2 linked regions of the Spartinivicinus marinus genome follow. The protein of the gene in region 2 binds, or shares a complex with, the protein of the main gene of each other region. Links are inferred from orthologs where the notes say so. Each region holds a gene or a part of one and is shown on either strand. Other genes may lie near its edges.

Region 1 (15,203 bases), 3.3 Mb from region 2 along the record:
CTAGTGCAAGCTCGTAAAGCTGTTTCTTTTTATAGCCAGTAATTTTCGCCGCCAATTGGCTAGCTTGCTTAACAGATAACTCCGCTAGCAAAATATCCAATACGTTTATGACATCTTCAGGCAAATCTTCAGATTTGGCTTTGGCCGCACCTTCAATCAATACAACAAACTCACCTTTTTGTTGGTTTGGGTCAGCCTTTAACCACGCCAAAAGGTCTGTGCAGCTGCCTTTTTTGATAGTTTCAAAGGTCTTGGTGATCTCTCGGGCAATCGTTATTTGTCGACCGTGATCAATCAGTGCTACCAGGTCTTCAATACAAGCGACTATGCGATGGCAAGACTCATAACAAACCACGGTTGCCGAATACGTTAATAACGCTTCCAGTCGCTGCTGTCTAGCTTGTTGTTTATGGGGTAAAAATCCTTCAAACCAAAATCGATCAGATGGCAAGCCCGCTGCACTCAACGCTGCAATCATTGCACTGGCGCCAGGCACCGGTACAACTTTGATTGACTGATCTTGCGCGGCTTTCACTAACTGATAACCAGGATCTGACACCAATGGTGTTCCTGCATCAGAAATCAACGCCACCTGCTGCCCCTGTAGCAACTTTTCAATCAGTTGCTGGGTTCGTGCACGCTCATTATGATCATGATAAGAAACCAGTGGTGTACGAATAACAAAGTGCTTCAGTAGTTGCCCACTGTGGCGAGTATCCTCAGCAGCAATCAAGTCAACTGACTGTAATACTTTAACAGCTCTAGGCGTCATATCCTCCATGTTACCAATAGGCGTCGCAACAATGTATAAGACTCCCTGACGTTCAGCGCGTTGTTCAACAGATTCACTGCTCATTAGAAATAAAAACTCCGCTCCTGCTTACAAACGTGAGTAAGCGTTAAAGTTTTACTAAATATAAGACACTACACTAGGCTAAGGTTAACTATTATGAAGGAATTTTTGATAAGCTGTTATATCTGGCCAAGGTATTTCAGCTATTTTTTATTTATAAGTTTTAGGCCCTCGACTTTATCAACGCTTGTTGGAAGTAAACTCAGGTATGAAGCAAACAGCCCGTAATTTTATCAGTTTCGCTCTTGCCTCCACCCTTATTGTAGGTTGTGGTGGCATCAAACAAGTTCGTACTCATAGTGGGGTTGCCCCATTACCGGCACAAAACCTGGCTGAAGTCCAACGGTTACTCGCCGAAGCTGAAGCAGCACCTTCTCCACAAAAAGAAGCATTAAAAATTTCTGCTGCTAATTTACTGCTGCAGACCAATACGACAGATAGTTCTCGGGAAGCAGCAAACATTGTTAACGGTTTAAGCCCTCAAGGATTACCACTTAACTCCCAAGCAGAGTATGCGCTAGTTAAAGCACAACTAGCGCTGTCCAACAACAATACCGGAAAAGCCTTTGAGTGGGTGGATAGCCCCAATGTAATTAATGCTACCAACCCCAAGCTCACCAAACAGTCTTACCAGGTTCGTGCACAAGCATACGAGCGTAATAAAGAGTATCGAGCCGCATTAGATGAATGGCTATTAGCACTTCCACTATTAAATTCAGATGAAAAACGCATCGCCCATAAAGCAATATGGCGAAACCTGCTTAACCTGGACTCTAACACCCTAAGTCACCTCGCCAGCCAAACAGGCGACCAAGAAACCCAGGGTTGGGTCAGTCTGGCAGCTATCGTTAAAAAGCCAGAGGATATTGACCAACAGATTCAAGCATTTCAACAATGGCAACAACAGTGGCCTAATCACCCAGCAAACCAGCAAATTCCTGAAGCCATGCGCACTCTAGAACAAATTGCGGCGCACCGGCCAAATAAAATTGCTCTGTTGTTACCCATGACGGGCTCATTAGGCTACGCAGGCAAAGCGATTCGTGATGGATTTTTAGCCGCTTATTATCACGCCTTACAAAATGGTCATGTAGTACCAGAAATTAAGGTGATTAATACCAGCAAGCATTCATCAATTGACCAGGCTATTACCGAAGCAACCGCTCAGGGAGCCGAGATGATTGTCGGCCCACTAAAAAAATCACGAGTTAAGCAACTACAACAGCTGTCACCAACAATTCCTACTTTAACTTTAAACTATGGTGATCGAGAGGCTAACTCCCCAGCTAACTTCTACCAATTTGGCTTAGCTGCAGAAGATGAAGCCAAGCAAGCCGCACAACAAGCCTGGCATGACGGGTTTCGCGCCCCTGTCATTATTGCTCCCAAGTCAAATTGGGGGAACCGTGTAGTGACAGCGTTTGTTAATGAGTGGCAGTCTTTAGGAGGCTCTATTCGTGGTGAAGCTCGATTTGGTGGCAGTAGCGACTACAACGGGGTTATTGGAGCTTTACTTAGCCCGCGTGCCAGCACTTTAAGAGCCCATGAAGTGGAACAAGTGATCGGCAAGCAAATTCGCCATAATCCTAACCGCCGTGGCGATGTTGATATGGTATTTTTAGCTGCAAACGCTAAACAAGGCCGACAAGTAAAGCCTACCCTTGCTTATCATTATGGAGGAGATCTACCCGTTTACGCCACAGGCACTATTTTTACTGGAAACCCCAACCCAACAAAAGACAGTGATTTAGATGGGATTATGTTTCCCTCTATGCCCTGGTTAAGCGATCATTTTGATGACCCATTAAAGTCAAAAATTATTGATACTTGGGATCGCTCAAATACCCTTTATGGGCCTTTATTTGCACTGGGCATTGACGCCTATCGTCTCTACCCCAGGCTTCCTCAGCTAAAAACCGCTGAAGGCACTCGTTTATTTGGTGCATCTGGCTCCCTAACATTAAATTCTTATCAACAAGTTGAGCGAACCCAGCCATGGTTTTTCTTTAAAGGCGGCAAGCCACAACCAATGCCTGTAAACGCTTACCAACAAGAAAACAACGCGCCTGCGGTACATTATGGATTGGGGCAAGAATAAACCAACTGAAACAGGCCTGCGTTATCAACACATAGCGCAGCGCTTTCTTGAATCACAAGGGTTTAAAACCATTCAGTGTAACTTCCGCTGTAAGGTGGGAGAGCTTGACTTAATCATGAAAGACGGCGTCAACCTAGTATTTGTCGAGGTCCGATTTCGCAAAAGTCAGGCATACGGCACTCCTGCCAGCACAGTTACCCCACATAAGCAGCATAAAATAATTAAAGCAGCCCAGTATTATTTGATGGTGAAAAAACTAGACCTACCTTGCCGGTTTGACGTGGTTTCCATCACTAAAGATAGCCAGCAACAACCACATATCGATTGGATTCCTAATGCTTTTTTAGCTGATAACTAACCCAAAGCACAACTGCTTTGACATCTGCAAGCTAACTTTACGCATGCACCACTAGTGAATTCAGTTAAGAGAATTGATATTATAACAAGTTCCGTTGTCTATACCTTCTGCAGCACCCGTAATTAAGCCAATAACCGTATCAAAGAAAAGCTGATATAGAGTTATTGCAAGAGACCCTCTGATGGAAATAATTGATCACATTACCAATCATTTTTCGGAGAATATTGATGTCACTATTAAGTGCGCAGAATCACTCCCACCACTCATTGCCCACGCTAGTGAGCTATTAGTTAATACCTTACTCCACGACGGTAAGATTATTACCTGCGGCAATGGTGGCTCAGCAGCAGAAGCACAATATTTTGCTGCGAATCTACTCAATCGTTTTGAGCGAGAAAGACCTTCTCTACCTGCTCTCGCCCTAACAGCTGATACAGTCACTTTGACCGCTGTTGCCAGTGACTACAGTTATAATGAGGTATTCTCAAAGCAGGTCAGAGCACTTGGCCAACCAGGTGATATTTTACTCGCCCTATCTGCCAATGGCTATTCGGCAAATGTTGTACAGGCTATTCAAGCCGCCCATGACCGAGAAATGATAGTTATTGCGTTAACTGGCAAAGAAGGAGGTGATATGGCAGCCTTACTCCATGGCGACGACTTTGAAATCCGTATTCCATCACAATCTACAGCAAGAGTTCACGAGCTACACCGCTTTGTTATTCACTGTTTATGCGACTTAATTGATGAGCACTTATTTGGAGGAAGCTTATGAGAGCAAGCCATGCTATCTGTTTAATCAGCCTCCTGGTTTTCATAAATGGCTGTACTCCGATTTTAACAGCCACCCACGAAGGTCCTATTACTCAAAACCAAGGTAAACGTACTTTGGGCAGCATTGTTGATGATGAAACAATCGAAACCTTAGCCCAAGTCAACCTGGAAAAAGTAAACCCCGAATTTAAAAACAACCATGTTGTAGTCACCAGTTTTAATGGCACCGTTTTATTAACAGGACAAGTGGCCACAGAAGCATTGAAAAACCAAGCAGGCCAAGAAGCGAGAAAACTACAAAAAGTAAAACAGGTATACAACGAGTTAGAGGTATCCAGCCCCATTTCCTATCTTGCCCGTAGTAATGACAGCTGGCTCACCTCAAAAATTAAAACCAAAATGCTGGCTAATGAAAAAGTGCCTGCCTCAAGAGTTAAAGTGGTTACCGAAAATGGCGTAGTATTTTTAATGGGGCTGGTCACTCAGCAGGAAGCAAATGAAGCGGTTAACGTAGTACGCACATCTTACGGCGTACAAAAGATCGTCAAAGTGTTTGAGTATATTGATCAAGGATAATGGCGCTCTCTCCCACAGGAGGCTATCGCAAAAATCTCAAATCAAATTCCTTCTCCCCTACAAGAGAGAAGGAATTATAACAGCATTTATTTAACAACCTTCAAACTAGGACGTCCTGATGGCTTGCCTGATTTAACTGGTTCAGGAGACGTTGGAGCAGGATCAGGTGTTGGCTCTGGTGCTTCCTCAGAATCAAATACCATCCCTTGACCATTCTCTCTGGCATAAATAGCCATTACCGCATAAGTGGGCACATGCAAATGTCTGGCAATTCCGCCGAACCGACCATTAAAATCAATGGCATCATTACCAATTAGCAAGTCACGCACTGCTGTTGGAGAAATATTAAGAACAATCTGGCCATCTTTAACATATTCCTGGGGCACTTCAACTGTCTCCACCTCTGCATTCACTAAGACATAAGGTGTACAGTTGTTATCAACAATCCATTCATACAGTGCTCTAATAATATAAGGTCGACTACTACTCATCGACATAGGATAGTTCTCCAAACAATGGCCAGCTAAAACAAATAATACCTAAAAAGTAAAATTTAGATATAAAAAGAGGCACCAAAGTGCCTCCAACTCAATACTAAGTGCCAAATACCTTAGAGGCTTCGCATTTCTTTTTCTGCTTCAGACAGACTTTCCTTGAATGCCTCTCTGGCAAATATCCGCTCAGCATACTTTAATAATGGCTCTGCCTGTTTTGGTAGTTCAATACCCAACACCTGTAACCGCCAAAGAATAGGCGCTACACTACAGTCCACCAAAGTAAACTCTTCACTCATAAAGAAAGGCTTTTCAGTAAAAATAGCAGCTGTACTGGTTAAGCTTTCCTTTAGTTCTTTACGCGCACGATTTGCTGCCGTTTCTTTGGTTTTTGGATTTTGGATCAGGTCTACTAAAGCACACCAGTCTTTCTGAATCCGATAAACATAGAGTCGACTTTGCGCACGTGCCACTGGATATACTGGCAATAATGGCGGGTGCGGAAAGCGTTCATCTAAATATTCCATCATGACGTTAGGTTCATAAAGCACCAAATCACGATCAAGCAACGTTGGCAAGTTGTTATAAGGATTTAGGTCAGCCAGCTCTGCCGGCTTATTGTCTGGATCGACATCCTGAATATCAACAGCCACTCCCTTTTCTGCCAGGACGATTCTTACTCGATGGCAATAGTGATCTAAAGGGTCAGAAAAAAAAGTCATTGAGGAACGTTTGGCAACCACGCCCATTTTCACCCCCGCATAGAGATCAATTCAAACGAAATGCACGCCCTAAATATTTAATTTAGTAACGCGCACCCCACAAAAAAATACTTATTGTTTTACAGTCTAATGAACGTCTTTCCAAAATTCACGTTTCAATAGATAAGCAAAGACAAAAAATACAGCAAGAAATAGCAGCACATAAACACCAATCCGCTCTCTATCAAGGCGGGCAGGCTCACCAGCATAGGCTAAGAAACTGACTAAGTTTCTCACTGTTTGGTCATACTCTTCAGGTGTTTGCTCATGCTTTATGTCAGATTTAAGGGTTAATTCACATAAAGGCTTACCTGTTTGAGTATCTACTTCATGAGACTGCTGGCCATAACAGCTGTCATGCTGTAAGCCTTGCAGTTCAAGTAACACGTGAGGCATTGCCACATCAGGAAATACCTTGTTGTTCACTCCCCATGGACGAGACTTATCCTCATAGAAGGTTCTTAAGTAGGCATACAACCAGTTAGCTCCTCTAACCCGGGCAACCAAAGTAAGATCTGGTGGTGCTGCACCAAACCACTTTTTAGCCTCTTCAGGTCGCATGGCATTTTCCATTAGATTTCCGATTTTAACGTCATTAAATACCACGTTTTCCATCATCAACGCATGGGGAATACCCAAATCATCAGCAACTCGTTCATAACGCTGATACTTTGTAGCATGACACCCCATGCAATAGTTCATGTAGATACTTAAGCCCTGCTGCAAAGCGACTTTGTCCGTTAAATCGACCTCAAACCCATTCTTCTGTGCATAGCCATCCACATCGAAGCCTGAGCCTCCAGCCGCCCAGCTGGCAACTGGTAATAACATTAAAAAAGCGACTAATAGTTTTTTCATTACCCTGTCACCCTTTCTGGAACTGGTTTAGTTTTCTCCGCCCGGGTATAAAAAGGCATTAGGATAAAGAATAAAAAGTATACTCCTGTCCAAATCTGCGACCAAAGGGTTCGAATATCAGTGGCAGGTTTGGCTCCCAAATACCCTAAGCAAATAAAGCTAACAGCAAATAGGCCAATGGCAATTTTACTGAAAATACCTTTGTAGCGAATTGATTTTACAGGGCTACGATCTAACCAAGGCAATACAAACAACACCGCAATGGCTGCCCCCATGGCTATAACACCCCACAGTTTATCAGGGATAGCCCTCAGGATTGCATAGAAAGGAGTAAAGTACCAGACAGGTGCAATATGCTCAGGCGTTTTCAAACTATTGGCAGGCTCAAAGTTAGGCCCTTCAAGAAAGAAACCACCCATTTCAGGGAAAAAGAATACAACTATACAGAAAACAAACAAAAATACGACCACACCGGCAATATCTTTAACGGTGTAGTATGGGTGGAAAGGAATACCATCTAATGGAATACCATTAGCGTCTTTCTTTTTCTTAATTTCAATACCATCGGGGTTATTAGATCCCACTTCATGCAGTGCAATAATATGCAGTACTACTAAACCTAAAATAACAATAGGTAAGGCAATAACGTGCAGGGCAAAGAAACGGTTAAGCGTAATACCCGAAATTAAGAAGTCACCACGAATCCACTGCTGCAAGTCTGCACCAATTACAGGAATAGCACCAAACAGCGAGATGATTACCTGAGCGCCCCAATAAGACATTTGTCCCCAAGGCAGCAGATAACCCATAAAAGCTTCAGCCATTAGGCACAGATAAATGGTCATCCCAAATATCCACACTAGTTCCCGCGGTGCTTTATAAGAGCCGTATAACAACCCCCTGAACATATGCAGGTAAACCACCACAAAAAACGCAGATGCACCAGTAGAGTGTAAATAGCGAAGCAGCCAACCATACTCCACATCACGCATAATATATTCAACAGAGGCAAACGCCTGCTCTGATGAAGGCACATAACTCATAGTCAGCCAGATACCCGTCAGGATCTGGTTGACCAACACTAATAAAGCCAGTGAACCGAAAAAATACCAAAAGTTAAAATTTTTCGGTGCATAATATTTGCTTAGATGCTCTTCCCACATTTTAGTGGCGGGGAAGCGTGCATCCACCCATTCCATGAAGCCTTTCATTATGCGCTCTCCTCATCAACACCGATAATTAAGGTATTATCATCGATAAATGAATAAGGCGGCACTTGTAGGTTAATAGGTGCCGGTACACTTTTGAACACCCTTCCCGCCAGGTCAAACTTAGAGCCATGACAAGGACAGTGGTAACCACCTTTCCACTCCTGATCAAACTCCATTGGTTTTACTTCTGGAAAAAACTTTGGTGAACAACCTAGGTGGGTACAAAGGCCAACCAAAACTAAAATTTCTGGTTTAATAGAACGGAACTCATTTTTTGCATAGCTTGGCTGCTGAGACTCTTCTGTAGATTCTGGATCTGCCACTCGGCTATTTAATTGTTTTATATTTTCCAAAATCTCAGGGGTGCGTCGCACCACAAACACAGGCTTGCCTCGCCACTCAGCGATAATTTGTTGGCCCGACTCAATTTTAGCCAGGTTTACTTTTACCGGAGCGCCAGCTGCCTTAGCTTTTGCACTAGGGTTCCAGGAAGCAATAAATGGAACTGCAGCGCCTACTGCACCAGCAGCACCAACCACCGAGGTTGCTGCTACCAAAAAGCGTCGCCGGCCTTTATTTACGCCGTCATTTGTCATTAAACTTATCTCCCCATCAGAGCGAATTCGATGACCGTCTGAACAAACAGGTAACACGCGGACAACTAGTCAGGTTTTGCAACAGACTCAAAATGTGCGAATGGTAAAAAAATTATCAGCCGCTAGCAAGTTAGGCAACAACTGACAACAAGGCTTAGCGACCTGATTATCCTCAAAAATACTGCAATATTATATCCAATTTAGTTATGTAGGATAATCAATTTATTTACACCCAACATATTGGGTATATAGGCCTGCTGAGGTTTGCTCAAATAATACACTTTCAGGCAAGTATCAAAAGGCCTTAAAAAAAAGCCCGGGATATTTCCCAGGCTTTTCGACCACAAAAGCGATAAACAATAATTAACGCTTTGAGTACTGTGGACGCTTACGCGCTTTGCGTAGACCCACTTTCTTACGCTCAACTTCACGTGCATCACGAGTCACATAACCCGCCTTACGTAAAGATGAACGAAATTCTTCGTTATACTCAATCAAAGCACGAGTAATCCCGTGACGAATCGCTCCAGCCTGGCCAGAACCACCCCCACCTTTTACTGTTACTTTGATGTCGAAGTTTTCCAACATCTCAACAACTTCAAGAGGCTGACGAACAACCATCCGAGCAGTTTTACGACCGAAGTATTCATCTAATGGGCGACCATTAACTTCGATAGCACCGCCTCCAGTTTTCAGGAAAACACGAGCAGTCGAAGATTTGCGACGACCAGTTCCGTAGTATTGAGCCGTAGACATATTCAGACCTTCCCGTTAAATTTCCAAAACTAGAGGTTGTTGAGCTGCATGCTTGTGCTCGGCACCAGCATAAACTTTCAGCTTGCTGTACATAACCCGGCCCAACGGACCTTTTGGCAACATACCTTTAACAGCTTTTTCGATGATACGCTCTGGCGCATGATCAATCAGCTTTTCAAAGTTCATGGTACGCAAACCGCCAGGATAACCTGTATGACGATGATACAGTTTAGCCTTCGCTTTATTACCAGTGACATGCACTTTTTCAGCGTTAACGACCACAATGTAATCACCTGTGTCCACATGTGGTGTGTACTCAGGCTTGTGTTTACCACGTAGCCGCAGCGCAATTTCAGTTGCTAGACGACCCAGAGTTTTCCCTGAAGCGTCTACTACGTACCAGTCACGCTTTACAGTTTCTGGTTTTGCAGTATAAGTTTTCATATTACTTTATGCCTCGTAAGTCGATTTACTATCGACAAAATGTTACAAACTGAGCTTTTGGCAATCCTAAAACCACCAAAAGGGTTTCAGTGTTGCACACGGGCATCTCAATTCGCGGGAAACGAAGCCGGCGATTATAGCGCTAAGCGCCTGGATAAAAAAGCCCCTAATAACACTTTATAAACCTCAAGGGTAGTTTAATTTTCGGCCAGCATCATTATAACAAAATCATTATCGTTATATTTTCAGAGGCATTGTTAAATAAGCTATTTGATAAAGTATGCCAGTTAACTTAGAAACATTAGGAAAACCTCAATGCAATATCACCAATTAGGTAACAGTAGTCTTAACGTGAGTGCACTTTGTTTAGGCACCATGACTTGGGGAGAACAAAACAATCAACAAGAAGCATTTGAACAACTAGACTATGCAATCGACCAAGGCATTAACTTTATTGATACTGCCGAGCTTTACCCCGTCCCGCCTAAAGCAGAAACCTACACTAAAACAGAAAGTATCATTGGTGAATGGATAAAGCAGCGCGCTAACCGGGATCAGTTTATCCTGGCAACTAAAGTCACGGGGCCTGGTGACTGGGTAAGCTATATGCGCCTGGGGCCAAGGCTGGATAGACACAATATTATCACAGCAGCTGAAGCCTCTCTTGCTCGCTTAAATACCGACTACATCGATTTATATCAAGTTCACTGGCCCGAACGGCAAACTAACTTCTTTGGCCAGCTCAACTACCCTTACTCTATCGATGAACAAATCGTTGCTATTGAAGAAACCCTTTCAGCGCTGAATGAGCTAGTCATAAGTGGAAAGGTTCGGCATATTGGCATATCAAACGAAACACCTTGGGGTGCCATGCAGTATTTACAGCTAGCTGAAAAACATGGAATGGCTCAAGTGGTATCTATCCAGAACCCTTACAACCTGCTAAATCGAACCTTTGAAATTGGCCTGGCAGAATTTGCTCATCGTGAACAACTTAGCTTGCTCGCCTACTCTCCTATGGCATTTGGTGCGCTAAGTGGCAAATATTTACATGGTGCGAAACCCGCTAATGCTCGCTTGACGCTATTTAGCCGGTTTGCTCGTTATTCCAACCCTCAAGCAATTAAAGCGACAGAGCAATATGTCGCAATTGCCAAGCAACATAATCTAGATCCTGCCCAAATGGCTTTAGCGTTTGTCAGCAGCCGTCCATTTGTTACCAGTAATATTATTGGTGCCACCAGCATGGAACAGCTAAAAGCCAATATTGCTAGCATTAACTTAACGCTAGCAGATGAGGTGCTAGAGGAAATAGAAGCGGTTCATACTGAACAACCGAACCCCGCACCTTAAAGATACCCCCTCACCCCCGCACTCTCTGAGAGAGTGAGCTAAAAACCTTTTAGCTCACTCTTTTTAAGCCTTATGCGCTCGCCCAAGATACTCATGAGACTGCATTTCCAGCATCCTGCTAGTGGTTCTTTCATAAACAAACGTTAACTGAGTTCCCTGATAAATATCCGGAATTGCCACTTCAGCTGACATAATTACTTTGACGTTACGGTCGTAAAACTCATCAATTAAATTAACAAACCGACGCGCCTGATCATCTCTATTAGTTGTCAGTTGCGGTATATCACTAAGTAACACTGTCTGAAAAATCTTAGCCAACTCAATGTAATCATTCTGGCTTCGCGGTCCATCACACAGCTCTGTAAAACTAAACCAGGCAACATCATCACAGCACTTCAATGCAGTAATTGGCCGCCCTTCTATGATTAATGCTTCGTTTTCACTGATATGTGCTTTATCTGGCACCAATCGATTAAAGCTATCTTCCATACTGGCTGTTGCTTCAGCGCTCAATGGATAATGATAAATTTCTGCCTGCTCTAAAACTCGCAACCGATAATCAATACCGCTATCGACATTCACTACTTCGGTGTATTTTTCTACCAGCTCAATTGCAGGTAAAAAACGCTGACGCTGCAGACCATCTTTATACAACTCATTAGGTACAATGTTTGACGTTGCTACCAAAGTAACCCCGTTAGCAAACAATTGCTCAAACAACCCACCTAAAATCATTGCATCAGTAATATCCGATACAAAAAACTCGTCAAAGCAAATTACACAAGCTTCATCACTAAGTCGCTTAGCCACGATGGTTAATGGGTTTTTTTCACCTTTCAAGGTTTTTAATTCTTGATGCACCCGTTGCATAAACCGGTGAAAATGTGTACGCATTTTATTTTCGAATGGCAGACTATCAAAGAAAGTATCCACCAGATACGTCTTTCCTCGACCAACCCCACCCCAGAAGTACAACCCCTGGCAGGGCTCAATGGGCTTTTTTTGACTAAACCATTTCAACCAGCCTGTTACCGGCATAGACTGCTCTTGCTGCGCGGCAATTAGATCGTCATAAAGCCGTTGTAAGTGTTTTACTGCCTTTTCCTGCTCTGCATCATAACTGAAGTCATCTCGAAGCAAGTCTTGTTGATAGCGCTCCCAAGGTGTCATAACAACTGAACCTAACCCATTAACTGTTGCGTTGATTTTGTGAGCGCCACTTTAACCACCTTGAAAACATTGTGCAATTCGTTATAAGCCGCAATAAACTTGTCTCCAAGTGCTAAATTTTTTGACATAACCAGCTAAACTAGGGGTATCAGCTAGCAGTTCTATAAAAATGTGGTTGGCTGACCTTCGCTCCCTAATCACACTTCTAAAAATCACGTGTAAAGGGTATACATCAAATCAAAAAATAGCTAATTTAGGGGCATAAGCTGAAACAGTGGTGCTTTAGCTTAAGGCTGCCTAGAGCAAAGCGAGTTATACGACACAACAATAACAATGCTCGCAGATATCGGTAATATGCCGACCACTCTTGGCAAGTAAGTTGCTGGCAATAACCAATAAAACTCAGCAACACTATAGATAGGAACGACAACATTAGAGGCATTAGTTGTGGAAACAGCAAATCTCATTTGGTTTATTTTAGGAGTGATGGTGGGTGCCTCACTGCTGTATATGTTTAACTTCATGACAAGCAACAACAGCAAAAGTAATAAGCTGGAAAACCAGCTGCAGCAAACACAAAATGAGCTAAATAGCTATCACGAAAGCGTTAATGAGCACTTTAACCAAACTCGCGAGCTTGTTAACAAACTCACTGAAACCTATAAAGACCTTAACCAGCATATCGCAAACTCTGCCGCTACATTATGTGATATAGAAACGCAGCAAGGTGCTAGTGATGCTCTCCTGGCTACTGAGGCCTTAGTTTCAGGCAAAAAGCCAGAAGCAGATGAGCCCCATGATGCAATTGAGCCACCTAAAGATTATGCACCCAAAAAACATCCAAAAGAAAAAGGTACACTTTCAGAAGACTTTGGGGTCATAAGACAAGAAAACCCCTCTTTATCATAAGTCAGCACAAGCACAAAAAAAGCAGCCATTTGGCTGCTTTTTTTGTGCTTATTTTAAAGTGGCTTTCTATCTGGCTGGCTACTTATCTAAACTGTCTAAAAACTTTTCAGCATCCAATGCAGCCATACAGCCTGTTCCTGCCGATGTAATCGCTTGCCGATAGACATGATCCATTACATCTCCCGCCGCATAAACACCAGGAATGTTAGCTTGTGTTGCATTACCCTCTAAGCCGCTTTGAACTTTAATATAGCCATTATGCATATCCAGCTGTCCTTCAAATAAACTGGTATTTGGAGAATGACCAATCGCAATAAACACACCTGTTACCGCAATTTCTGTAGTTTCATCTGTATGCTTATTACGAACCCTAATGCCTGTTACACCAGCATCGTCACCTAACACCTCATCCAATGTACTATCTAGCACTAGCTCGATATTGCCATTCTTAACCTTATCCATCAGTTTATCCTGAAGGATTTTCTCAGCTCTAAATTGATCACGACGATGAACCAAGGTCACTTTGCTGGCGATATTGGATAAATATAAAGCTTCTTCTACTGCAGTATTACCACCACCAATCACTGCAACTTCTTGCTTTTTATAAAAGAAACCATCACAGGTAGCACAGGCTGAAACCCCTTTCCCTTTAAACGCCTCTTCACTATCCAGCCCTAAATACATGGCACTGGCACCTGTCGCAATAATCAAGGCATCACAAGTGTATTCACCGCTATCACCTTTTAAGCGAAATGGGCGCTGTTGCAGATCAGCTGAATGAATATGATCAAACACAATTTCAGTATTGAACCGCTCAGCATGCTGCCGCATCCGCTCCATCAGTGCAGGCCCTTGCAATCCTTCAACATCTCCCGGCCAGTTATCCACATCTGTCGTTGTTGTCAGCTGACCACCCATCTGAATACCAGTCACTAGCACAGGATTTAAGTTAGCGCGTGCAGCATATACCGCTGCCGTGTAACCAGCAGGACCAGAGCCCAAAATCAACAACTGGGCGTGTTTGACTTCTGACATTTAATTTTCTCCTTTAAAACCTCATCTGAGCCTGTCTTGCCAGGCTTAATGGCACCGTATTATGACGCTTATCTTCGCAGGATGAAATACTAGCCACAGCACACATGATGGGCCAATTTAAACTCGATATCATCTTTCAATGTATGAGCTGGTATCCAGGCTTGATATTAAATATTATCAATGATTGCTATAGTAAAAATCTATTTGGCTACACTTACAGTTTAAAGGCTCTTTTTTATGCTAGGAACCCAACAGTTTTTTCAAGGACTAAAGCTCATCAGCCAGCCAGGGCTCAGAAAATTTGTCGTTTTCCCCCTGCTACTTAATATTTGTGTGTTTACCATTGCCCTTATTTTATTATTTAGCCAGTTTGGTGCCTTGATAAGCTGGTTAATTGGCGACCTGCCAAGTTGGCTAATCTGGTTAGAATATTTATTATGGCCTTTTTTTGCGATTACTGCCCTTTTGCTGGTATTTTTCACCTTTAGTATACTAGGCAATATCATCGCATCACCTTTTCATGGTTTTCTGGCTGAAGCCGTTGAAAAGAAGATTACCAACAATCAAAACGAAGAAGAGTTTAGCTGGCAGCAACTGGCCGTTGTTGTGCCGAAAGCGATCGGTCGTGAGCTACGTAAATTGTTGTATTATTTACCCTGGCTGGTTATTCTCCTGCTGATCACCATAACGCCTGTGCTGAATATTATCGCCCCATTTGCCTGGTTTGCCTACAGCACCTGGATGCTTTCAGTTCAGTATGTTGACTATGCAGCAGACAATAATGGCGTTGGCTTTAAAGAAATGATTGATCAACTTAAACAAAGTCGTACCAATGCCCTAACCTTCGGTGGCACTGTTTATTTATTGATGTTTATCCCACTTGTTAACTTTTTAGTCATACCTGCCGCAGTAGCTGGTGGTACAGTAATGTGGGTGGAGTTAAATCGGAAAAAAATA
Region 2 (15,156 bases):
AAAATGATGGCTTTTAGGCAAATAGTCACCCACTAGCAACTCTAAGCGATCAACATTGAGTCCAGTTTCTGCGGAAATAGGAACAATATCAGCAAAAGTCATTTTTTCACTTAGTAGAGAAATATGGGGTAAAAGCGCTGACTTATCTTTCAGCTGATCAACCTTATTCACAGCTAAAATCACTGGACAACGAAGATTACACACCTTATCCAATACCAGCTGGTCTTCATCCGTCCAAGCAGTTCGATCAACCACAAACACTACCACATCCACACCTTGTAAAGCCGTGATAGCCGCTTTATTCATATATCGATTTAACGCTTTTTTATTTGCAAGGTGCAGTCCTGGGGTATCAACATAAACCGCCTGAGTAGTTGCCTCTGTTTTAATACCTAGAATTTGATGTCGAGTAGTCTGTGGTTTTTTAGAGGTAATGCTAAGCTTTTGTCCTAGTATTTGGTTAAGTAAAGTAGACTTACCAACATTAGGTCTCCCTACAATTGCAACAAAACCACAGTGCAACTCTTGATCTGAGGCTGAGTTTGAATTAGTGACCACTACCATCTACTCCTAGTTGTTGCAATGCATGACGTGCAGCTTCTTGCTCTGCTCCTCGACGACTGGAGCCAATACCCTTGGTCTTCCCAGCTAAACCTGCAACCACACATTCAATCGTAAACGTCTGGTCATGAGCATCACCTTTAATATCGACCACCTCATATACTGGTAGCGCCAACTGCTTTGCTTGCAGATATTCTTGCAAGCGCGTTTTTGGGTCTTTTTGAGTATCTTCTAATGAAAGCTTTTCTAAACGAGGAGCAAACCAGGCTAAAACCCGCTCACGACAAGTATCCAACCCACTATCAAGATAAATAGCGCCAATCAGTGCCTCTAGTGCATCAGCTAAAATAGACTCACGGCGAAAACCACCGCTTTTAAGCTCTCCAGACCCTAACCGCAAATAATCACCTAAACCAAATTCTTTAGCTATTTTAGCTAGAGTGGCACCCCGTACTAACTTTGCACGTAGTCTACTTAGCTGACCTTCTTTGGCCTGAGGAAACTGCTGATAAAGTGCCTCAGCAATAATAAAGTTAACTATTGAGTCACCTAAAAACTCTAGACGTTCATTATTCCCACCTGCATAGCTCCTGTGGGTAAGTGCCAACAGGAGTAGACTTTCATCCTCAAAGCTATAACCTAGCTTTCGAAATAGTGATTGGTTTACTTTTTTCACTCGGCTTTGATTTTCCAACTATTTTCAAATGTTAAAACTAAGTCGATATTTTTGACTAAGTGCTCTCGCTTTTCATATTTAAGGCTAGCGGTAAGAAAACCACCCTCTTTTTTAACAACCACATCTTTAATGTGCACATCACGAATCATATTAGTGGTAAAGCCTTTTGAAATATAATCTCGCACTTTTCTGGGACTTGCTTTAGCAATATCAGGACGATCATCCAGTGAGTCAAATATATTTTGAATTGCATAATTATCAATATAAATGGGCGCTAGCTTCATTACTGTGACAACAACAAAACCACCTACACATAATGCTAAAAACCAACCAAATGCAGTTAAGCCCAGCTGCGATTTTTTAAGTTTCATACCCAATAGCCCCTTAGTTTCTTATTAATTATTAGCCACTTACCAAACTAGTTAATAGCTCCATTATTCTTAAAGCTAGGTAATTGCGTCCATTTTGGCCAGTGCATCCAAATAGCCACCGCTTTACCCACTATGTTCTCATCCGGAACAAACTTCCAAAAACGACTATCATTGCTATTGTCACGATTATCACCCATGACAAAATAGTGTCCTTCTGGCACTACCCACTCACCTTCCCCATCCTTTCTTGAAGCAGCCCCCAGGATTTTGCGAATAGTGTGCTTATTGTCATCAATTGTTTCTTCAAATACTTTATACGGACCTGTGCCAACATCAGTTCGTTTGGTAATAAATGACTCCTCTACCAGATTGCCATTGATATAGAGCTTTTTATCGTCATATTTGATGGTATCACCAGGTAAACCAATTACCCGCTTAATAAAGTTAATGTCGTCTCCTGGCTTGATAAATACCATCACATCACCCCGTTGCGGATCACCAACATCAATCACTTTAGTTCCAATAACGGGTAGCCTGATGCCATAGGCAAATTTATTGACTAAAATAAAGTCGCCAATATCAAGTGTTGGTTTCATTGAGCCTGATGGTATTTGAAACGGTTCATATAAAAATGAGCGTAATACCAGCACAATAAATAACACAGGAAATACTGATTTAGCTGTTTCAATACCCACAGGCTCTTTCTGCAAACCAGCCACAACCTCATGGTCTTCAGTCGTTACGGTTGTGCGGTATTGCTCTACTGCTAATTTTCTTTTTGGTAGCAGCACTAACACATCCACCAGGTATATAAGACCTGTGCCAAATACCAGTAACACTAATATCAGAGGGAAATTGATATCCATATAATCCTACTTATCAACTTTTAACACCGCTAGAAAGGCATCTTGGGGGATTTCTACCTTTCCTACTTGTTTCATCCGCTTTTTACCTGCTTTTTGCTTTTCAAGCAGTTTTCGTTTACGACTAACGTCACCACCATAACATTTAGCTGTCACATTTTTACGCAATGCTTTAACCGTTTGCCGAGCAATAATGTGTCCACCAATAGCCGCCTGGATAGCAACATCAAACATTTGCCGAGGAATAATTTCTTTCATTTTTTCACATAAATCACGCCCCCGACGCATTGAATGCTCTTTATGAACAATCAAAGCCAAAGCATCTACTTTCTCACCATTGATTAAAATATCCAGCTTAACCAAATCAGATGCTTCAAAACGATCGAAAGTATAGTCTAATGAGGCAAATCCTCGGCTCACTGACTTTAATCGATCAAAAAAGTCTAACACGACCTCACTCATGGGCAGCTCATAGGATAACGACACTTGTCCACCCACAAACTGCATATCTTTTTGCACCCCGCGCTTTTCAACACACAGACTAATGACGTTACCTAAATAGTCTTGTGGCACCAAAATATTGGCTATCACAATTGGCTCACGCATTTCCTGAACACTGGAAGGGTCAGGCAATTTAGAAGGGTTATCCACCATCACAATAGAGCTATCTTTCATTTCCAGCTCATAGATAACCGTGGGTGCAGTGGTAATCAGGTCTAGATCATATTCTCGCTCAAGCCGCTCCTGGATAATTTCCATATGCAGCATACCCAGAAACCCACAGCGGAAGCCAAAGCCCAACGCATCGGACGTTTCTGGCTCATAAAATAATGAGGCATCATTCAGTGTTAATTTAGCCAGTGCATCTCTAAATGACTCATAATCATCCGATACAACAGGAAACAGACCAGCATATACTTGTGGTTTTACCTTTTGGAATCCAGGTAAGGGGGCCACTTCTGGGGTTTTTATTAAGGCGAGGGTATCTCCTACAGGTGCACCATGAATGTCTTTAATACCAGCGACAACATAGCCTACTTCACCCGCTTTTAGCACACCCGTAGTTGTTCGTTTTGGAGTAAAAATCCCTATATCATCAACGACATGACTGGCTCCTGTAGACTTGACCAGCATTTTATCGCCTTTTTTCAGCTGTCCCTGTTTCACCCGAACTAATGAAACAATGCCTAAGTAATTGTCAAACCATGAGTCAATGATCAGTGCTTGCAGCGGTGCATCAATATCACCTTCAGGTGCAGGAACCAGTTCTACCAATCGCTCCAATACATCTTCAATACCCAAACCACTTTTTGCACTACAACGTACTGCATCAGTAGCATCAATACCAATAATGTCTTCTATTTCCTGGGCTACTCGCTCTGGCTCAGCTTGCGGTAGATCCATCTTATTGAGTACTGGTACTACCTCAAGCCCTTGCTCAATAGCGGTATAACAGTTAGCTACTGATTGAGCCTCTACCCCTTGCGCTGCATCCACCACTAACAATGCACCTTCACAAGCTGAAAGCGACCGGGAAACCTCATAAGAGAAGTCAACATGACCTGGCGTATCAATAAAGTTTAACTGATAGGCTTTGCCATCTTTTGACTGATAAGGCAATGTGACACTTTGCGCCTTAATGGTAATGCCTCGCTCACGCTCTAAATCCATTGAGTCGAGCACTTGCTCAGCCATTTCTCGCTCAGTAAGTCCACCACAAAGCTGGATAAAGCGATCAGCTATGGTAGATTTCCCATGGTCGATATGGGCGATAATAGAAAAATTACGAATATGACTTAAATCACTCACGATGTATTCTACACATAATGCTAATGATGCATCCTGGAAAAGGCTGCATTACTAAGTAGTTATAACAGACAAAGCCGATTGCTCAGCGGTTAATTTGGCGGGTAGTTTAGCCCATTAGTGGCAGGGCTGTCATGTAACAGCAAGAGATATAGTCTGTCAGGGCAATAGATTTTGCCCTGACATAATTAGCTAATACCTACTCTGTTAATTTAAAAGTGATATAGCCTGGCCGAGCATTTCTTACCAGCCGCATTGAGACTGAGCGATTAGTAGGCAGCTTAGCCATTATTTGTTTAAAGTCACGTACTGAATTTACTGGCTGATTGTGGAGATCAGTAATGATATCACCCCGACGGATGCCCACTGAGCTAGCAGGTCCAACTAATACGCCAGTAACAATGACACCATTACTTACTTCATACTTGCGCTTTTGCTCATCAGTCAGGTCTTCCACCTGCAAGCCTAGCCGGTTGCCAGATTTAGCTGGTACTGGAGTATGAGCTTTCCCTTTTTCATCGGGTAGCTCTCCGATAGTCACATCTAAAGTAATCTCATTACCCTGGCGAACCACTTCAACAGGCACTTTTTTACCTACCGGTGTTTGCCCTACCGCATGAGGTAAGTCAGCTGACACATCAATTTCTCTTTCAGCAAACTGGGTAATAATATCCCCTGGTTTAAACCCAGCCTCATCAGCAGGACCTTCTGGTAAAACTTCAGCAACAAGAGCGCCATGGGGCTTATCTAAACCAAATGACTCGGCCAAATCCTTATTTACATCCTGAATATAAACACCCAGCCAGCCACGACTTACATAGCCTTTATCTTTTAGCTGAGAAACCACATTCATTACAACATCAATGGGAATGGCAAATGAAAGCCCCATAAATCCACCAGAACGAGTGAATATCTGCGAATTCACGCCAATTACTTTGCCATCCATGTCAAATAAAGGCCCACCTGAATTACCTGGGTTAATAGCAACGTCTGTTTGAATAAAAGGCACATAGTTTTCACTTGGCAAGCTACGATTAATTGCACTGATAATCCCTGCGGTTACTGAGTAGTCAAACCCAAAAGGTGAACCGATAGCAATCACCCATTGCCCTGGCTTTAAATTATCGGTTGTACCCAGCTCAACGGTTGGTAAGTTTTTAGCCTTAATTTTAAGCAGGGCCAAATCAGAGCGTTTATCTGCTCCGATCAGCTTGGCTTCTAATTCTCTGCGATCACTCAGCCGAACAATAATTTGATCAGCGCCTTTGACCACGTGATTATTCGTTAAAATATAACCATCTTCTGAGATAATAAATCCAGACCCCAACGACTGTGGCCTTGGCTTTCCACCTGGAGCGGGTCGCTGAGGATGAGGTCGACCAAAAAACTCTTGAAAAATATCAGGTATTTCATCATCAGGAAAATAGTAGCGATTCATTCGGTTCTGTTTCGGCAGCTGCAGCGTACTAATATTAACTACCGCAGGCGAAGCCTCTTCTACTAACTCCGTAAACTCAGGTAAAGACTTTGCGTAAGCGGTTAGTTGAACCGTTATAAACAGTGCAAAGATTGCTGTTGATTGTTTAAGCCAAGATCTCACTTTCATAAAAAATTTAATCCCTTCGCTAAGAGTTTGTTATTAACCTAATGTCTTAAAGTGTTAGCTTTATAAGGAAGTCACTAATGGGCTTTCAGTGTCTTGAATAGGCACCAAAACCTTTAGCACTGACGGCTCCAGTGATTGTTGAAAAGATGTTTTATTAATAATTTTTCGTAACAAATAAAAACTCAGAAACAAACTGACAAAACCAAATAGGATAGTGACCTGCTCTTGATAGCCTTGCCACTTCAGTAGCCAGCAGGTAAACAACATAAATACCAAAGGTAATAAATAAACTAACAATGAACCCTTAACTAAGGTATTTTCAGGAATTCCAATAACAACTGCATCGCCCACTTGCAGAGAATAATCGCTTCTCACCTTAATAGAGGAAGCAGAAACAACTTGTCTAGACGGCAGTTTATTTAACAGCTTATGGCCACAACCTTTATTTGCAGCACATTGGCCACATACTGATTGCTGTTGAGTTTCAACCCAAACACCACCACTTTTATCAATAGCTGTTACAATTCCGTGCTCTTCAACCATTAATAACTAAACCAACTGTATTTAAACCTATTATGATAGTCCAATCGCCACGATAGTTAATTATGTAACCCATTATTAAACTTTAGACGGCTATTGGCTTATAGAAACAGCTCTTCCTTTCTGCAACTTTACTGACATTGCAATACGTTCAGCTGCCACCAAAGGAAGTTCACCCACTACTGTAATTAAAAACTCACCTTGTTCAAATGACAATACTTTAGTAAACGCAGTAATCGCACCTTCTCGTTTAATGACTGATACAGCATTCGTAGGTTTTGCCTCAACAAAAATAGAGAAGCCTGCAAGACCATCAGTATACATCAATGACTCAACTGCTTTTTTGGTCACAGGGCTGTGCTGTTGATTACGACGAAATAACTCAAACCCAGGAGGAACCCAATTAACATACCAATTTTCACTGTCACCTGGCTTGCCATTAGCTTTATTGAAAGCTTTGGATACGATAACTTTTTCTGACTTAATAGACCCCTTTAAAGAGGTAACCAGTTTGGTTTCAGGGATTTCATGCCCAATTTCAAGGGAAGTAAACTGAAGTCGCTCTAGCATTTCCCCTTTTCGGTTAAGTAAGACCAGCTTTAACAGTAAAGATGAGGCCTCGTCTAACCATATTTCATAGCCATAGCGAAACTCATCCTTGGGCTGAACCAAAACGACAACTGCCTCTCGACCGGCTACCCGACCTTTACCTGCTACTTTTAAACTGTAATGTTCGGCTAGTTTATTTGGATTCTCACTAAGAATCCTCCCAAATGCTAATGGAGAGTCACCACGCTCAAAGCGAATCACTTCATTATCAGCATTGATACAAACTACCTTATTACCATCTCGCACAACTTCTCGTTTGGGTCCATCCAAAAACACCAGCCGCTCTCTTTCTTGACCATCGGTTACAGAATGAGTAATAGCAATACTGTTCAAGCCTTGGCTGTGCTGATAAATAAACTGCCCTTCATAATTTAATTCACGAAATGCTTTAGTCATTCCTGTCAACCATTGTGCAGCTGACAGGCCTGTTTCCGCTAAAATATTGCCACTTGATCCAATCAATAATGAAAAAGCTAGCCACGAGGTAGCTCGACTCCAATACCGCTTTTTCATACTACTGAGTCTCAAATTTATCTACTCGGGCAAATGGTAAAATACCTTGACCATTAGTAAGCGTTGAGTGCTCAGCATGCTGCATCAAATAAGACTGAATGCGAGTTTGCGTTGCTTGGTCAATTGTTTGCTGAGGAAATAGCCGAGGAGAATTCACAGCAGACTGCTGAACAACCGAGACAGGCGTTACCGCTTGTGGCGATGATGCTAACTGTGGCCCAGTATTAAAAGCAGGTGCTGTGTATTTTGCATTAGTTTCCGCTGCTCGCTCTTGATCAGTGACAGCAAGTTGTTGTCCTGGCTGCTCTATTTGCTCAGTCTGGAATACCTGTACGCCTACTACTACAGCAAAGGCAACAGATGCAGCAACGGCAACACTGGCTAAAGGTTGCAACCAACGTCCCACCATAGTTTTTTCAGCTCCACTCTCAGAGCTAGCTTGTAACGCTGGCTCCTCCTTTATGGCAGCACTCACCGCAGAGGAAATATCAATGGAGGAAAACTGATGTGTTTCATGTCGCATGGCCTCACCAATCAGGTGGTACCGAAATGATGTTTGCCTAACCTCATCATTTTCTTGCGACTGTTTAAGCAGTCGGTGTGTTTCTAACTCACTGGCCTCACCATCGATGAATGCGGACAATGACTCGCACAAACGTTCATCTTGATTCATGAGGCACCTCACAAGAATAGCTATATTTTTGTCGCATTTCTTTCTCTTTCATGCCTAACTTTAAATAGCTTAACTTCAATAATCTCAAACCAATTATTAAAACATTAAGCTTGGTTAACTAATGGCCTAATTTGTTTATCAATTGCTTCCCTTGCACGAAAAATTCGTGACCGCACTGTCCCGACGGGACACTGCATAACTTCAGCAATTTCTTCATAACTTAAGCCATCAAATTCTCGTAATGTCACCGCTGTTCTTAGGTCATCTGGCAAGCCCGCAATTGCCTTATAGACCACTTTTTCTACTTCATCACGAAAAAGCCGATTTTCTGGTGATTCAATATCTTTAAGAGGATTTTGTCCTTCAAAGTACTCAGCATCCTCAGTATCAACATCAGTATCAGGTGGACGCCGCCCCTTGGATACTAAGTGATTTTTTGCTGTATTGATCGCAATTCGATACAACCAAGTATAAAATGCGCTGTCTCCTCTGAATTTATCAAGTGCTCGGTAAGCTTTGATAAACGCTTCTTGAGCAACATCCTGAACTTCCTGATGATCATGAATATAACGACTAACCAGTCCCAGGATTTTGTGCTGGTATTTCATTACCAACATATCAAAAGCACGCTTATCCCCCTGTTGCACTCGCTCAACTAATTGCTGATCCGAGTCTTGCGTACTTACCATCGTCACCTCCCCCGCTCAATGGCTAAAGGCTGCACTTGCAGCTGAAAACTACGTGGGAGTTGCCGAAGCATCACATTTTGTTCTGTTGTGTAGACCATACTCAATAACAAAAGTTCTCTGCTTTTTTAGGATAAGTCATCTGATCTTGCCCCGCAGGATTTAATAAACCAACTTATCCAATTAACTTTACTCAACTGCCTTCTTAAACTACCTAAAAATGCCTTAGTTATCTGTATTATCTGTCTGTCAAACCGCTTTTCAGCTATCAAGCTGGTTGCACCTAAGCCAAACTAACAACAGTTGTAGCCTATTGATAGAAAACAACTTTCTATTTCCCGACGGATAATTGATTCACTCAATCGCCTTAAGTTCCTTTCAGAACTTCAAGCTTTTTCACAAAATTGATTGATTAGCGCCACAGTAGTCTCGTTATTTAATTAACAGTTTTAGTGTCGTAATCATGCTAGCCGCCATAAAGGGTATGCAGTTATACTAGCGTTTTTTGTTAAATGCTCATTGATTAGCTCCCACTTTATGAAAACAGCCCATCATTTTGATGTCCTCATTATTGGAAGCGGTGCAGCAGGCCTAACGTTAGCCCTTCACCTTGCTGAACAGTCTAGTGTAGCCGTATTAAGCAAAGCCGACCTGGCTGCAGGCTCAACTTATTGGGCCCAAGGAGGTGTTGCAGCTGTAATTGACAGTGACGATACCATAGAAGCGCATATTAACGATACTGAAAAGGCTGGAGCCGGTCTTTGCCATGCAGATGCAGTTAAATACACTGTTAGCCATAGTCAAGAAAGTATCCAATGGCTAATTAATAGTGGTGTACCTTTTACCAGAGATAGAAAAAGTAATAATGGTTTTCACCTGACTAAAGAGGGTGGTCATAGCCATCGTCGTGTTATCCATGCAGCCGATGCCACAGGCCAAGCAATTTTTGAAACACTCATAGAAAAAGCCCAGGCTCACCCAAACATCACCCTATTTGACCAACGCGTTGCTATTGACTTGATTAACAGCCAAAAATTTGGCCATCCTCACAACTGTTGTATAGGTGCTTACGTATTGAATCTTAGCACTGATCAAGTGGAACTATTTCAAACTAAGTTCACAGTCATTGCTACAGGCGGTGCCAGCAAAGTTTATCTATATACCAGTAATCAGGATGGTGCTTCAGGTGACGGTATTGCAATGGCATGGCGGGCAGGCTGCCGGGTAGCTAATATGGAATTCAATCAGTTTCACCCCACCTGCTTATTTCATCCCCATGCCAAGTCGTTTTTAATTTCTGAAGCCGTTAGAGGGGAAGGTGGAAAACTACTATTACCGAATGGTCAGCGTTTTATGGATCAGTTCGATCCACGCGGCGAATTAGCTCCTCGCGATATTGTGGCTCGAGGTATTGACCATGAAATGAAGCGTCTGGGTTTAGATTGTGTATTTTTAGATATTAGTCATAAGCCAGCAAAATTTATCGAGCAACATTTCCCCACCATATTACAACGCTGTGCCAGCTTTGGTATTGATATCACCAAAGAGCCAATTCCTGTAGTACCAGCAGCTCACTACACTTGCGGAGGAATTTTAGTTGATCAACATGGTCAAACAGATATCCCCAACCTTTACGCTATCGGTGAAGCCAGCTTTACAGGATTGCATGGAGCCAACCGACTGGCCAGCAACTCATTACTAGAGTGCATTGTTTATGGCCGCTCTGCAGCGACAAATATTTTAGAAAAACTACCAAATACCCAGACAACACCCGCTGTACCTGCATGGGATGAAAGCCAGGTCACTGACTCTGATGAAGACATTATTATTGCCCACAACTGGGAAGAATTAAGACGGTTTATGTGGGACTATGTAGGTATCGTCAGAACTAATAAGCGCTTACAACGCGCCAAACACCGTATTAACCTGTTACAACAAGAGATTTATGAGTTTTACAGCAACTACAAAGTCAGTAATGACTTAATTGAATTGCGCAACCTTGCTGTCGTTGCAGACTTAATTATTCAGTCCGCCTTACAACGAAAAGAAAGTCGTGGGTTACATTATACCCTTGACTACCCAGAGCAACTACCTGTTGCTACTGATACCATTTTAACTCCTGAGAATTTTCTCGGCGCAAACTTCTAACGGTAACCCATAGAAAGCTGAACAAACTACTACAAAATAGACTTTTGCAAAGTTAGCTTTTAAAGAAAGGGGTTTTCTGGCTCAGCGGTAAAATCATGACTTAAGATTACTCTCAGCTGACGATAGGCTTCTTTATCAACAGAGTCAGGGGTAATCACCAGGGAGCGTTGTGACAGCCGGCTGCTTTTAATCCTTACAATGGTTAACGGGACCGTGATAAAACAGTCATTTGCTAGCTCTCCCTGATAAGCTTTTTGCTGACTGGTTAATAGCTGCCACTGTGTTTGGCTCAACCGCTTCAGTTCAATAACACTATTAGGTAACTTTTTCAGACCATACAACAAAACCTGATAACAGCCAAAAATTAGCAGGCCGCCAACCGCAGCCAACTTAAACACCCAATGTATATCTGCCAGCCAACAAAGCAAAACTCCCAACCCCGCATATAGGCTGGCAAGATAAATACACAAAACTTTTGAAGGGCCGACTTTTAAATCAAGTTGGTGACTATTACTAGCTGACATTAATCCTTAGGTTGCACTCGGTCCAAGATAATATTAACTATCCGAGCCAGATCCGGATCTTCTGGACGATTCTTTTGCATAAACCAGCCAAACATATCTTGATCTTCACAGCTTAGCAGCTTTTCATAGTGGGCTTGATCTTCAGGACTCAGCTGCGGATAAGCTTCCTTTAAAAAAGGCACTAATAGTACATCCAACTCCAGCATACCGCGCCGACTATGCCAAAATAACCGATTCAGTTCAGTTTGTGATTTCATAACAAGCCTCTACTACTTTGAGATAAGGGGCTGTTTCACCCCCTTAGCATTATATGCATCCTTAACAAATTACGCATTTATTCATGTTGATAAACTCAGTAATATGTCAATCAGGCTCTCTTTTATCATCACTCACAATGGGTTAAACGTTCAACATGACCACCACATGGCAATCATTTCTAATTAAACAGGGTGCAACCTTTGATGGCCATCAACTGACATGCTTCCAAAACAAAGAGGCGTTACCAGACACAACGCAGCAATCCATCATTAGCGACCTTGGGCCACTGGGAATTTTACAAGTATCCGGAGAAAGTGCTGAGCAGTTTTTACAAGGACAGCTGACTTGTGATGTCAAAGCACTTCCGGAAAATACCCTAACATTAGGTGCCTGTTGCAATAATAAAGGACGAATGCTTGCCAACTTTTACCTACTTCGCCTGCCTGATCGTTTTTGGCTAATTATGGATCGCAATTTAGTCGACCCGATGATTGCAGAACTTAAAAAATACTGTGCTTTTTTTAAAGCTGAAATGCTTAACACAACTGATCAATATATAAGCATTGGGCTGACAGGCTCAAATATTCCCTCATTGCTCAATAGCCAGCAAATCCCAGCACCGACAGAGACTGGGCAAAGCCTGTCTTCTAATAACCAGGTAGTTTATCAGCTACCAAATCAGCCCCACTGTTATCAGGCTTGGCTAACCACAGCAGCTGCAATCCAATTATGGGAAAGCCTTCCCGCTGAAGTGGTTCCTGTCAACTACAGCCAATGGCAGTTACTTGATATCCAGGCAGGCTTAGCTTGGCTAAATCAAGAGGCCCGCCTGGAGTTTATTCCTCAACAGTTTAATATGCAGGTCACAGGAGGCATAAGCTTTAAAAAAGGGTGCTATACAGGTCAAGAAATTGTTGCTCGTATGCAATACTTAGGGAAACAAAAAAATCACCTGTATCGCATTCAATACCAAACAGATCAGCCTATTCCTAGCATGACTCCCCTGCAATCTCACTCACATACGGCAAATGTAGGCCACTTGATTAATAGCGCAAAAATAACTGATAACCAATACCAAGCGCTAGCCGTGCTGCAAGATAAAGCAGTTGCAACAGACGACTTATATTTTGCCAAACAACCAAATGAAAAAGTGACATTGCTGGATTTGCCCTATACTGTCTAAAAAGATACACCCCCCTGGTAATATGCTAGGGGTATATTTATCTTGTTCGCCAATTATACGGACTATACTCTAATCCCGGACTGATTAATTTGGGTGCTTCCCTTATGGCTAACCTGTCAGAACGAATTGAAGAAGAGATTTTAGACGCACTTAGAAACGATGAATTAAGCCTGCCAACCCTTCCTGAAGTCGCATTAAAGGTACGGGAAACCGCTGAAGACCCTGAAGCAGGCGTTAATGAGCTGGCAAAAGTCATTAGCAATGATGCTGCCATTACTGCCCGTATTATCAAAGTGGTCAATTCCCCCTTAATGCGGACCAGCCGTGAAATCGACAATATCCAAATGGCGGTTAATCGACTAGGTATGACCTATAGCGCTAACCTTGCTACTGGCCTGGCAATGGAACAAATGTTCCAAGCCACTTCAGATGTTGTAGATAAAATGATGCGCGATGTGTGGTCTAAAAGCACTGAAGTCGCAGGTATCTGTAATGTATTATGCAGGCACTATACTAAGTTGCAGCCAGACCAAGCGATGCTAGCAGGACTCATGCATAAAATTGGTGCACTACCCGTACTTACTTACGTGGAAAGTATTTCCAGCATTCCTGATAGTATTACCCTGGCCCATGTCATTGAAAAAACCCACCCCACTCTGGGCACGAAGATTCTAGAAGCTTGGGATTTCCCCAGCATGATTGCCAAAGTACCAGAAGAATATATCAAGTTTGATCGAAACTCCCCTAAGGTAGATTACGTAGATATTGTGATGGTCGCTAACTTACAAAGCTTAGTCGGTACCGGTCATCCTTATACAGAAATGGACTGGAGTTCAATTAAGGCTTTTGAAAAGCTCGGCTTAGATCCAAATGTGGATATGAACGAAGCGGAAGACTTGAGTGATGAAATGGAAGCCGCTATGGCCCTGCTAGCCCAATAATGACCTAATTGCTTTTAACCTAACTGCTTTTAATGGTTTAACACTATCGCTTACCCTGCTGCCATATGCTCTTTTTTTAGCGTCTGGCAACAGGGTTTATAGGTAAGCGTATTACTAGCCTTTCGCAACACTATATTTAAGGTATATTCTCTTCTACCAAGTGCAACGCTTCATCAAAATCAAAGTTATCAATTTTTTCTCCAATTTGGCCTAATAGTTTAGGGTCAAGCGCATTTGTTAACTGGGGCATTAACTTCTGCCAAACGGCCATTACTTCAGTATCCCCGCTAGCCAACATATTTTTCAATTGACCAAGCTCATCTGTAGAGGGGGCATTATTACTGTCGTGCTCACCAGCTACTTCAGCTTCAACCGTTGTTTGGGTGTCAGTTGTCGTATCATCAATAATCACGCCTGGTAGCTGACTCAACTCTTCGGACAACATTTGAGAGCAAGCTTCTAGCTGATTAAGTGCCTGTTCAGCTTGTTCAAACTGCTCTGCTTTAAGTAGTTTTTCTAATGCCAAGCAACTGTCTTGTAATTCATTGGCACCGATATTACCAGCAACCCCCTTCATTGTGTGTGCTTGATAAAGGGCTTGTTCCCAGTCTTGACTGGTAAGTGACTGCTCCAGCGACTGTAAATTTGCTGGCTGCTGATTAATAAAGTCTCGAAGCAACTTACAATATAAAACCTGATTTTGCATAACCCTGGATAAGCCTGCAGTTAAATCAATACTGGCAAGCTGCTCTGGCCATTCTAACTGTGGTTGATTGACCCTTTTATTACTGATAATTGGTTTCGCTTTTAACCACCTGGCAATCATGACGCTTAATTCATCGGGGTTTAATGGCTTTGCAATATGGTCATTCATTCCTGCAGCTAAGCATTTTTCTCGATCTCGTCGCATTGCATGAGCTGTCATTGCCACAATAGGCAGCTTATCAAACTGTGGCATACTGCGAATTTTTTCCGTTGCCTGAAAACCATCCATTTCTGGCATTTGAATATCCATAAATACCAGCTGAAAATTATCCTGCTGAATTCGTTCTACTGCCTCTCGGCCATTATTGACAATAACAACATCTAGGCCCAACGCTAATAGCAGCTCCTGAGCAACCTGTTGGTTAATTTCATTATCTTCTGCTAACAGCACTTTAGCCCCGGCTAATTGCGGCGCTATTTGAGTTAATTGCTG

Evidence for each region.
Region 1: the proteins of OQE68_RS04655 (region 2) and OQE68_RS19060 are in contact, whole or in part, in a crystal structure (PDB 1YFN), measured with the Escherichia coli proteins. The link is inferred for Spartinivicinus marinus from one-to-one orthologs.

What each region holds. Positions count from the first base shown.
Region 1 is NZ_JAPJZK010000001.1:4,240,549-4,255,751, reverse strand. What follows is about bases 3,452-6,304. They hold OQE68_RS19060 (ClpXP protease specificity-enhancing factor), read right to left. Parts: upstream 5,157-6,304; coding sequence 4,746-5,156; downstream 3,452-4,745. Other genes in these bases: OQE68_RS19050 (cytochrome c1), read right to left, coding at 6,002-6,304; OQE68_RS19055 (glutathione S-transferase N-terminal domain-containing protein), read right to left, coding at 5,270-5,902; OQE68_RS19065 (BON domain-containing protein), read left to right, coding at 4,081-4,659; OQE68_RS19070 (phosphoheptose isomerase), read left to right, coding at 3,491-4,084. In the rest of the region: rsmI (16S rRNA (cytidine(1402)-2'-O)-methyltransferase), read right to left, coding at 1-856; OQE68_RS19080 (penicillin-binding protein activator), read left to right, coding at 1,062-2,951; OQE68_RS19075 (YraN family protein), read left to right, coding at 2,932-3,309; more of OQE68_RS19050, read right to left, coding at 6,305-6,772; OQE68_RS19045 (cytochrome b), read right to left, coding at 6,772-7,983; petA (ubiquinol-cytochrome c reductase iron-sulfur subunit), read right to left, coding at 7,983-8,579; rpsI (30S ribosomal protein S9), read right to left, coding at 8,943-9,335; rplM (50S ribosomal protein L13), read right to left, coding at 9,351-9,779; OQE68_RS19025 (NADP(H)-dependent aldo-keto reductase), read left to right, coding at 10,095-11,132; cell division protein ZapE, read right to left, coding at 11,196-12,302; OQE68_RS19015 (Z-ring associated ZapG family protein), read left to right, coding at 12,750-13,211; trxB (thioredoxin-disulfide reductase), read right to left, coding at 13,290-14,246; sulfate transporter CysZ, read left to right, coding at 14,484-15,203. UniProt on the Escherichia coli protein: Enhances recognition of ssrA-tagged proteins by the ClpX-ClpP protease; the ssrA degradation tag (AANDENYALAA) is added trans-translationally to proteins that are stalled on the ribosome, freeing the ribosome and targeting stalled peptides for degradation.
Region 2 is NZ_JAPJZK010000001.1:969,833-984,988, forward strand. What follows is about bases 6,383-9,188. They hold OQE68_RS04655 (sigma-E factor negative regulatory protein), read right to left. Parts: upstream 8,219-9,188; coding sequence 7,547-8,218; downstream 6,383-7,546. Other genes in these bases: OQE68_RS04645 (SoxR reducing system RseC family protein), read right to left, coding at 6,383-6,426; OQE68_RS04650 (MucB/RseB C-terminal domain-containing protein), read right to left, coding at 6,517-7,545; rpoE (RNA polymerase sigma factor RpoE), read right to left, coding at 8,323-8,907. Also shown: GTPase Era, read right to left, coding at 1-558; rnc (ribonuclease III), read right to left, coding at 548-1,237; OQE68_RS04625 (DUF4845 domain-containing protein), read right to left, coding at 1,234-1,608; lepB (signal peptidase I), read right to left, coding at 1,656-2,474; lepA (translation elongation factor 4), read right to left, coding at 2,481-4,280; OQE68_RS04640 (DegQ family serine endoprotease), read right to left, coding at 4,477-5,883; more of OQE68_RS04645, read right to left, coding at 5,944-6,382; nadB (L-aspartate oxidase), read left to right, coding at 9,442-11,052; OQE68_RS04670 (protein YgfX), read right to left, coding at 11,112-11,576; OQE68_RS04675 (FAD assembly factor SdhE), read right to left, coding at 11,576-11,833; CAF17-like 4Fe-4S cluster assembly/insertion protein YgfZ, read left to right, coding at 11,989-13,017; OQE68_RS04685 (HDOD domain-containing protein), read left to right, coding at 13,122-13,958; OQE68_RS04690 (transporter substrate-binding domain-containing protein), read right to left, coding at 14,095-15,156. UniProt on the Escherichia coli protein: An anti-sigma factor for extracytoplasmic function (ECF) sigma factor sigma-E (RpoE). ECF sigma factors are held in an inactive form by an anti-sigma factor until released by regulated intramembrane proteolysis (RIP).